DNA from 3 places in the Pacificimonas sp. ICDLI1SI03 genome. Region 3 is predicted to be linked to each of the others. Evidence: riboswitches for the same ligand, from Rfam matches in the RefSeq annotation. Region 3 holds a riboswitch; each other region holds the start of a gene.
What was found. A riboswitch is a leader RNA that binds a small molecule or an ion and turns the genes downstream of it on or off. The one in region 3 is predicted to bind cobalamin.

Region 1 (3,275 bases), on a different contig from region 3:
ATCCACGGCCCACTGGGCACTTTCAGCGCGCCCTCCAGCACGCGGGTGATCCGCAGTTGCGGACCCGTTCGCACGCCCAGGGCAATTTCGTACCCCGACAGTGCCGGTTCCCACCTTGTGATTTCGGCGCGCACCTCGCCCACCAGTGGGTGGTCGGTGTCGACCAGTTGGGGGCGATCCGTCCGCAGGGAGAACACCAGGTGCCGCGTCGACAGATCGCTGACCAGGCGGGCTCTTTGCGTGGGCGGGGCAGCCTCTATGATGCGTTCTGCGACCAGCAATTGCTCCGCGATCCTGCGCGCCAGATCCTCCTGCTGAATGTGCCGCTCGCCCAGTCCGACAAGATAGCCGCCAATGGCGAACTGAACGAAGATCGCCGCCAGCAGCAGCAAGGTGACCCGGCTGGTAAATCCCGTCGGCCACAAGCGGATGGTCGCCATCAGCGGCTGACTTCGGCCGTGAACAGATAGCCGATGCCATGCACTGTCTTGATCAGGTCGCGGCCGCCGTCATGGCTGCCCAGCTTTCGCCGCAGGCGGCTGATCAGAACGTCGACGCTGCGATCGCTGCCGTCGCCCGCGGCCAGCCGCCCGCGTGAATGTTCCAGCAGCAGCTCGCGGCCGACGACGCGGTGCGGCATGTCCACCAGCACGGCAAGAAGGTCGAATTCGGCGCTGGAGACCGATACGCGGCTGCCATCAGGGGCGTGTAATTCGCGGCGCCGGCAGTCCATCGTCCAGCCTTCGAAATGCAGCAGCCCCGACATTTCGGGCTCGTCCGACGGCCGTGCCTCGGCGCGGCGCAGGACTGCCCGGACCCGGGCGGTCAGCTCCTGCGGGTCCACAGGCTTTGGCAGATAATCGTCCGCGCCCAGCTCCAGTCCGACGATGCGGTCAGTATTCTGTCCGCGTGCGCTCATGAAGATGATCGGCACGTCGCTGCGCGCGCGCAGCCAGCGGCAAATATCAAAGCCATTGCTGCCCGGTAGCATGACATCCAGGATGACGAGGTCGAATGACAGATCGTCAAGTGCGGTGCGAAACTCCGCCCCTGAACGATAGGCATCGACGGCGAATCCGTTCTCCCGCAACGTTCTGGACAAAAGCACGCGCAGGGCCCCGTCATCTTCTACAACCGCAATGCGGCGGGACCTCGAACTGAATTCCATCGATATAAGCCTCTATGATGACCACCGCATAAATTTTCGGCGGTACGGCGTCGAGCCTTTCTTGATAGTGGCGCTGACGCTTCCTCCCCCGTTCAAGACACGGATGCATGCGTCCACTCCGGACCTTGCGGGCGCTGTCGCTAGTAGGCGGAGCGCGTACCTTCCGACTACCCCGCCCCTGCAGATATACGACGGCGATTGCGCAATTCGGGGAGCGTTGTTAGAGGCGCCCTTGTCGGTCCGCATTGCGGGTCGGCGCATCGCACCGGTAACGGGAACGCAGTGCGCCTGGGCTTTTTCCGGGCAATTCTGCGGCTGACCCTGCAACTGTAAGCGGCGAGCACGGCATGCAGACGGACCGGCAACGATCCGTAGTCACTGGGTGATTTGGCCAAGGCCGAACATCTGGGAAGGCGCATGCCGGGTGACGACCCGTGAGCCAGGAGACCGACCGGCGCGTGTCGCTCTTGCCGGGTCCATGGGATTGGCCAGGCGCGAAATCGATTTCGTCTGAGCGACGAACGTGCGGCTGGAGCCGCATCGTCTGCTCAGGCGGTCGCCCACGCGTCCGGCCGCCAAAGGCAGTCGACCGTTCGCGCGGACGCTCCGGCCTGGTCGCTCGACGCCAGGAAGTTATTTTTTGTGAAGTCCACTTATCTTTATACGACCGCTGTTTTTGCGGCCTGTTTCCTTGCGCCTGCTGCGGCGCAAACCAACCTTTCCGCCCAGAGCCCAGTCGCCGGCACGGAGATCGTCGTCACCGGCACCCGCGCCAGCCAGCCGATCCAGGTCGATCAATATGGCAGCGCCATCACCGTTCTCGACACAGAGGCGCTGGAGCAGCGCCAGACCCGCGCCATCTCCGATGTTCTGCGGGACGTGCCCGGCGTCGCGGTCAGCCGCATTGCCGGACAGACTCAGGTGCGCCTGCGTGGCAGCGAGGCAAACCAGGTTCTGGTACTGGTCGACGGCATTGAAGTGTCCGACCCCTATTCGGGCGAGTTCGATTTCGGCACGCTGGTCGCCGATGAGGCGGCGCGCGTCGAAATCATCCGCGGCCAGCAAAGCGCCATCTATGGCTCCGATGCGATTGGCGGCGTCATTCAATATGTCACGCTGACCGGGCGCGAGGCGCCGGGCTACAGCGCGCGCGTAGAGGGTGGCTCCTTCGGCACGCTGAACGCTGCGGCACGCGCGGCGGGCGTTTCGGGCGACGTCGATTATGCCTTTTCCGGGACGATCAACACCACCGACGGCACCAGCAATGCCCGCGCCGGTGGCCGCGACCTGTCGAACGATACGGGCGCTGCCTCCTTCAAGGGGACGTGGACGCCCTCGGCGAACGCGCGGATCGTCGCGGTCGGCAGATATTCGCGCACGGCCGCGGAATTCAACGATACTGATAATGACCCGACCAGCCCCAGCTTTGGCCTGATCGTCGATTCCCCCGGCACCCGCCTGCGGAACGAGGCGCTTTATGGCCTGGTGCGCGGCGAAGTCGACCTGCTGGATCGCCGCTGGAGTCATGCGTTGACGGCCCAGGTCGCGGATACGACGCGCGATGGCTTCAACGCCGCCGGTCGCAGCTATGGCAATGTCGGCACCCGGCTGAAGGGGTCCTATGAAACATCGCTGCGCCTTGGCGATGCGGCGGTCAGTCATGTGCTGACGGGGGCGGCCGATGTGGAGCGGGAACGTTTTCGCAATACCGATCCCGCCGGCTTCGCCTTCACCGGCGCGCGCCGGAACGACAATCTGGGCCTCGTCGGTCAGTATGAACTCGGCCTTGGCGATTACGCGTCCTTTGGCGCGTCGGTGCGCTATGACGATAATGAACGGTTCGACGACACCACCACATATCGTGTGCAGGGCAGCTATCGCTTTGACAGCGGCACACGCCTGCGCGCGGCGGCGGGTTCTGGCGTAAAGAACCCCGGCTTCTACGAATTGTTCGGCTATAATGACGGCCGGTTCATCGGCAATGAAGACCTGCAGCCCGAGAAATCGGAGGGGTGGGAAGTCGGCCTGGAGCAGGCGTTCGGCGACAGGGCGGTGGTCCTGGGCGCGACCTATTTCGAGAGCGAGCTGAAGGACGAGATCTTCACCG
Region 2 (3,275 bases), on a different contig from region 3:
TTGTACCATCACCTTGCCGTCGACGAGGACATAGCGATAGCCGCTTGAGGGCTGCTGCGGATCCTCGAAGGTGGCATTGTCGGTGACGGTCGCGGGGTCGAAGATGACGATGTCGGCGTCCGCGCCTACATCGATGCGCCCCTTGCGCGCCATGGCGGGGGCGACCTTTTCCAGGCGACGAGCCGGCATGATCGTCATTTTGCTGAGGGCGGTGTTCAGGTCCAGCACGCCGCGTTCGCGCACGAAATGGCCGAGCACGCGGCTGAAGCTGCCGGCGCCGCGCGGATGCACCTTTGGATCGTTCATGACCATGCCGTCGGAGGCAATGGAAACGAAGGGATCGGCCATGGCCGCGTCGATCGCCTCCTGCGGGATCATGAAAATGACCACCGTCCCCTCCGGGTTTTCCTTGCGGTATTTGTTGAAGGTTTCTTCGGTCAGACGCTCGCCCGTGGCGGTCCACTGCACGTCGCCATAGGTGACGTTGGAACGCTCCTGCCAGCCTTCGGAAAAGAATTCGGAACCGAGTGCCGTCGATCCCGCCTCATAGGGGTAGGCCTCCGTCGTGACGTCGACGCCGTTCGCGGCCGCACCCTTCATGATTTCGATAACCGTTGGTGCATCGCCGAGCGCGGTCGACGTGACGTGGACCAGCTGCAGCGCGGCGCCTGTTGCCGCAGCGTCCGCGATCAGCTCATTGGCGACGGCGATGGGCATGCCGGGCGCACGGCTTTCCTCGCGCATACGTACATGGACAAAGACGGGCACGTCTGCTTCCGCCGCGGTCTTGAACGCGCGATAGATTTCGCGGCGACCGATGCCCGGCGCATATTCCAGACCGATGCCGATCCCCAATGCGCCGGCGTCGATTTCACGCTTCACCGCAGCGAGGATCGCATCCTCCTGCTCTTCATTCGCCGGGGTGGTAAGCGCGGCGGGGGCGAGGGTCGTTGCGCTGCTGCTGAGCGCGCCGTTCATGACGCAATTCTCTTCGGTCAGAACCTCTATGCGCGCGCACAGGAACGAAGCGGTCGCGCCGAAATTGATCAGTGCCTTGCCTGTTTTGTTGGCATAATAGTCGGCCACCGGCATGACGCCGGATTCCATTTCCATGGCCGTCGTGACACCGTCCAGCAGCTGGAAACTCTGGCTCTTCGGATCCTGTCCATGCGCGTGATAGTCGATGAAGCCCGGCGCCACGACTTGGCCGGTGGCATCCAGAACCTGCCTGCCGTTCAACGGTGTCGTGGCAATTGCCGCGACCGTGCCGTCATTAATGCCGACATTCGCAACCTCGTCGCGCCCGCTGGCCGGATCGATGACACGGCCGCCCTGGATCACGATGTCATAGGTGGCGTTCGCGTCATTTGCACTTGTCTGAGCACCCGCCATGCCCGGCAGCAAAAGCGCTGTGGAACAGACCAGAGCCGCCACTGCGGTCGTGATGCGGATACGGAGACGGTGGCTGCGGATTGCGCGAAATTCGGTCATGTGAAGCTCCCTCTGAATGCGCAATGATCTATGCCGGTGCCGCAAGAAAAGAAAGGGCACGGAAGATGGGTCTGGCGCTGGGTCGCTGAAACGCGCGCGGCCAAGCGGCGCCCGCTGCCCCCTGTTGACCGTCGCGCATGGAGGCGGCAAGGACCGTCGGGACGGTGCCTGTCCGCCAATAGGGGGGCAGGCTAAGAGGGAAGCCGGTGTGACGCCGGCGCTGTGCCCGCAACTGTATGCCGGGAATTCCGGGCCAAGACGTCACTGGACGCAGCATTGCGCCGGGAAGACGGCCCAGGGGTATCGATCGGCAAGTCAGGAAACCTGCCGTCGCGTCGTTCATCCGGGGCCGGGTCAGCCCGTCGGGGTCGGAAACAGCCGTTTCCAGCGTAGCGACAGATATTGGCCGCCACTTGGCGCCGTCGGGGTGTGGGTCCGGCAGAATTGCCGATCCATTCTCGCGCGGCGGGCCCTGCTGTCACTTGCCAGCGCGCGACCCAGGCCCGCGCGCCGGTTCATGCGGAACCGTTCATGCAACCTCTCCAGTATCTGTTTCCGTCAGGCACCGCGGCAAGGATTTTGCTGTAGCGTCGATGAAAGCCTTGCTGACCCTTCTGATTCTATCTGCGCTGGCGGCGTGCGGGGCGGAGACGCCTGTGCCAGAGGCCCAGGCGGACCACCGGCCGCGGCGCATCGTCAGCCTGGATTATTGCGCCGACCAATATGTCCTGAAATTCGCCGATCGCCAGGATATCCTCGCGCTGTCGCCCTATGCGCGTGAAAGCTTTTCCTACATGCGGGAGCAGGCGGTCGGCCTCAGGAGCGTGCAGCCGCATGCCGAAAACATTCTGGCCCTGCGACCTGATCTTGTCGTCCGCTCCTTTGGCGGCGGGCCGAACATGGCGGCGTTTCTGGAACAGGCCGGGGTATCCGTCGTGCAACTGGGCTATCCGGCGTCCCTCGCCGATGTCCGCGAAGAGGTGACGCGCCTGTCGGCAGCGTTGGGAAATGCGCAGGCGGGGCGCGAAGTCGTCCAGCATATGGACGAACGGCTCGCCCGCATTGGCCCTGACGCGCGCGCCCGCACCGCGCTTTATCTGACGCCCTCGGGTGTCACGACCGGGCCGGATACCCTGGTCAACGAGATGATCGAGGCGGCGGGTTTCCGCAATTTCCAGCGCCGCAAGGGCTGGAATCCCCTTCCGTTGGAGCGGCTTGCCTATCGGCGGCCCGATATCATCGCGGCCGCCTCCTTTGGCGAGGGGGCGAACAAGGTCGATAATTGGAGTGCGGCGCGCCATCCGATCGCCCGGGCGCAGCTGCGTGACAGGCCGGTGGTTTCCATGTCCGGCGCGTGGACGTCGTGCGGCGGCTGGTTTTTGCTGGACGCGGTAGAGGCGCTCGCCAAGACGCCTGCGGCTGCCATGGCCGATGCCGGTCCTGCAGCCGGGCGCGGGCGCGGGGGCGGGTCGTGAACATGCGCGCGCTGGTGATCCTGACGCTGTGCTGGCTGGCAGCGACGATGGCGGCGCTCATGCTTGGGTCTGTCCCCATCGATGCCGGGCGCATCCTTGCGGCCGCCCTCGGTTTCGGTAGTGCGGGCGACCAGATCGTCATCTGGCAAATCCGCCTGCCGCGTACCCTCGCCGCGTCGCTCGTGGGCGCGGCGCTGGGGATGAGCGGGGCCGCGCTGCAGGGACTGTTGCGAAATCCGCTGGCGGAACCGGGCGTGCTTGGTGTTTCCGCCAGTGCCGCGCTCGCCGCGACGACGGCGCTCTATTTTG
Region 3 (3,275 bases):
CAGCTGACGTTTGGAATGATCTGGCATGCTCACGATTGCGGCAAGCACCACAGCTTTCAGCAAGTCAGGATGCGCCGTAATCATATAGCGGTCCCCGGTACCTGATCGGCAGGACGACGTAGCCGCTCAACCAGCGAGCGCAGGCTGGCTGTGAGCACGAGGGTTGCGCTCCCCATCTTGATGATCTCGATCTCGTCTCTGGAAATGAGCACATAGAGTGTGCTGCGTCCGATCCCGAGATAGCGACAGGCTTCGGGTACGCGCATGGCGATCGGTTCGATGGCCTGGGGCCCGCATTGCTCGCAAGGATGCTCTGTCGTGCTCGCAGATGGCATAGCCGTCGATCCTTTCATCTTTCGGGTGATGACGGACCGACCTTGGGAAGCATGGAGGGAACAGGCCGGCCCGCCATCAGCACTGAGTATCGATCGATTAGGGCACCCTGCGCCACATGACGTTCCTACGCCGCAGCTGTCGTTCTTTCGCCGCAGCGCAGAGGCGTGGGGGCAAGCACTCCAGTCAAATGCACCGATGCTCATCGGGACGGCGAAGGACGTCCGGGCGAAAGCGGGTTACCGAACGAAAACAGCGCAGAACGCCAAGCGCCGTCGCCAATCTGTTTGATAGCAAAGAACTTTTTGAAATGAGCGCCGCAGGGGCAATATGGGTGCCGTCGCATATTACTGAACGAAACCAACCACCTGCGCCCCGACCGACGGCGGCGCTTTTATCTCGCCCTCATTTTCTTTCTTCAAATCAGACGCTTACGGACAAATACCCCACGCCGATTACGCCTGCAAGCGGAGTGCATCGCGACTGTATCCGGCGCTGCCAGCGACCTGCAGTGATAGCGTTGCGAGTGTGCTTCTGATTAGCAACCAAGCTGCAAAGTTTCTGTAGCGGCAGTGTCTAAGAGCGTCGCTAAATGATGCAACGCCAAGGCAGCGCAACGACGCGATCATCGCACACCAAGCGCCAGATATTCGGATTACGAGCGCACACGGGATACTCGACGATTGGTTGCAGCCACGCTCGTGGACGGCCTATGTGTCAGCTTCTGGGTCAATAATGTTGACGCTTTAATGTCGTGGTTTAGGGTGGGTGTGCGACGGTCGGCTTTTAGGCCGCGCATTCAATATAGAGGACATTGAACCGGCGACGAAGTTGGACCGTATGCGATCTGTCCGGCTTGCGCATTAGAAACTAAAATGCTGCCGTACGGCTTCCGACACCATTCGCGATATTTAAGAAAGGGTTGAGAATCGATCTCAGACGAAAGCGAAAGCTGGTGCCAATCCAAAGGTCGACGGATCAACATCTGGGCATTTCAGTTGGTGACCTAAACAGATACGATGGATTAAGTTCACCTACCCCCTAAAACGGCGACCATCGTCTTGCTGCGTTGCTCTGGAACTGCGCGCTTGCCGCTCATTCGACCAAAGTCTATGAGACGAGCGTCGGCAGAATCAAATGTCGATAAAGCGTGCCGGTAACGGGAACGCAGTGAGGTCTCGATAGGCCAATTCTGCGGCTGTCCCTGCAACTGTAAGCGGCGAGCGCGTAACATGGGTGGGGTTGGCTCCACAACCACTGGGCGGCAATTGTCGTCTGGGAAGGTATGTTTCGTGCGACAACCCGTGAGCCAGGAGACCGACCGGCGCGTGTCGCTCTTGCCGGGCTCATGGGATTGGCCAGGCGCGAAACGAATTTCGTCCGGGCGACGAGTAGCGGTTGGAGCCGCATCGGCAGGACTGCCGGGGGATGCACGCGTCCGTCCCTAGCAGTCTCGTCGACCGCACTCGTGCGGACGCTCCGGCCAAGTCGCCCGGCGCCCCGGAAATTCGTTCTCATGAAATACATTCACCTGTCGCTTCTGTCTTCCGTGCTTCTGCCGGCTCCATCGCTCGCTCAGACCATCGATCCCGCTGCCGATCCAGAGACATCCAACACCTCGATCGTCGTCACCGGGAACCGCGCCACCGATCCCATGCCGCTCGACCGGATCGGCGGATCGGTCACCGTCCTCGACGAGCAAATCCTCGACCGGAGGCAAGTCCGCGAGGTGTCCGACGTGCTCCGCGACGTCCCAGGGGTCGCGGTCGGACGGGTTCCCGGTCAGACACAGCTTCGGTTGCGCGGTGCTGAAGCCAACCATACGCTCGTCCTCGTTGACGGGATCGAGGTGTCGGATCCCTATGCCGGCGAGTTCGATTTCGGAACGCTTATCGCCGACGAGGCTTCGCGGATCGAGGTGCTGCGCGGACAGCAGAGCGCGATCTACGGGTCGGACGCGATCGGCGGCGTCATCCAGTACATCACTCTCGACGGCCGCGATGCGCCCGGGGCGGTCGCGCGGATCGAAGCCGGTTCGTTCGGCATGGTGAACGGTGCTGCCCGGATCGCTGGATATAGTGGCGATCTCGACTACGCGCTGTCCGCCACACTCAATACCACCGATGGCACGCCAGGCGCCCGGAACGGCACGCGCGATCTTGCGAACGACAGTGGTGCGGTGTCGCTGAAGACGACGTTCGCGCCATCAACCAATGCACGCCTCACTGGTGTATTACGCTACGCGCGCACCAATGCCGAATTCAACGACAGCGATTCCGATCCGGGAAGTCCGACCTTCGGATTCCAGGTCGATAGCCCCGGCAACCGCTTCGAGAACGAGGCTATCTATGTGCTCATCAGGGGCGAGCTAGACTTGCTCGACGATCGCTGGACCCAAGCGTTTTCGGCCCAGATCGCGGATACCCGGCGCGACGGTTTCGCTTCGACTGGACGCAGCTATGGCAGCGAGGGCCAGAGGTTGAAAGGGTCCTACGATACGACGTTGCGTATCGAGGCTGGCGGTCTGACCCACCGGGTCACGGCGGCTCTCGATGTCGAACGCGAACGCTTCCGTAACACCGATCCGACCGGCTTCGCATTCACCGGTCGCCGACAGATCGACAATGTCGGTCTCGTCGGCCAGTATGCGATCGATCTCGGAGACCGAGCGAGCGCGTCCGCATCCATCCGCAGGGACTGGAACGACCAGTTCGCCGATACAACCACGTACAGGCTTCAGGCGAGCTATCGGATCGCTGCGGCTACGCGAGTGCGCGGGGCCGTCGGATCGGGGGTGAAGAACCCCTCGTTCTACGAACTATATGGGTTCGTGGACGGCCGTTTCATCGGCAATCCCGACCTCAGGCCCGAGAAGTCGAGCGGATGGGAGATCGGGATCGACCAGTCGCTGTTCGGTGAGCGCGCTTCAATCGGGGTCACCT

Region 1: it holds a riboswitch for cobalamin, as region 3 does, so the genes downstream of both, ACSMXM_RS11415 (TonB-dependent receptor plug domain-containing protein) here and ACSMXM_RS14310 (TonB-dependent receptor plug domain-containing protein) in region 3, are expected to answer to the same signal.
Region 2: it holds a riboswitch for cobalamin, as region 3 does, so the genes downstream of both, ACSMXM_RS11380 (ABC transporter substrate-binding protein) here and ACSMXM_RS14310 (TonB-dependent receptor plug domain-containing protein) in region 3, are expected to answer to the same signal.

Annotation. Positions count from the first base shown of each region.
Region 1 is NZ_JBSQAU010000001.1:2,334,474-2,337,748, forward strand. It holds gene ACSMXM_RS11405 (ATP-binding protein) at 1-440, opposite strand, end outside; gene ACSMXM_RS11410 (response regulator transcription factor) at 440-1,168, opposite strand; cobalamin riboswitch at 1,388-1,638, shown strand; gene ACSMXM_RS11415 (TonB-dependent receptor plug domain-containing protein) at 1,811-3,275, shown strand, end outside.
Region 2 is NZ_JBSQAU010000001.1:2,326,439-2,329,713, forward strand. It holds gene ACSMXM_RS11375 (amidohydrolase family protein) at 1-1,491, opposite strand, end outside; cobalamin riboswitch at 1,637-1,837, shown strand; gene ACSMXM_RS11380 (ABC transporter substrate-binding protein) at 2,085-2,966, shown strand; gene ACSMXM_RS11385 (FecCD family ABC transporter permease) at 2,969-3,275, shown strand, end outside.
Region 3 is NZ_JBSQAU010000002.1:486,753-490,027, forward strand. It holds gene ACSMXM_RS14300 (hypothetical protein) at 1-84, opposite strand, end outside; gene ACSMXM_RS14305 (helix-turn-helix domain-containing protein) at 81-335, opposite strand; cobalamin riboswitch at 1,442-1,673, shown strand; gene ACSMXM_RS14310 (TonB-dependent receptor plug domain-containing protein) at 1,850-3,275, shown strand, end outside.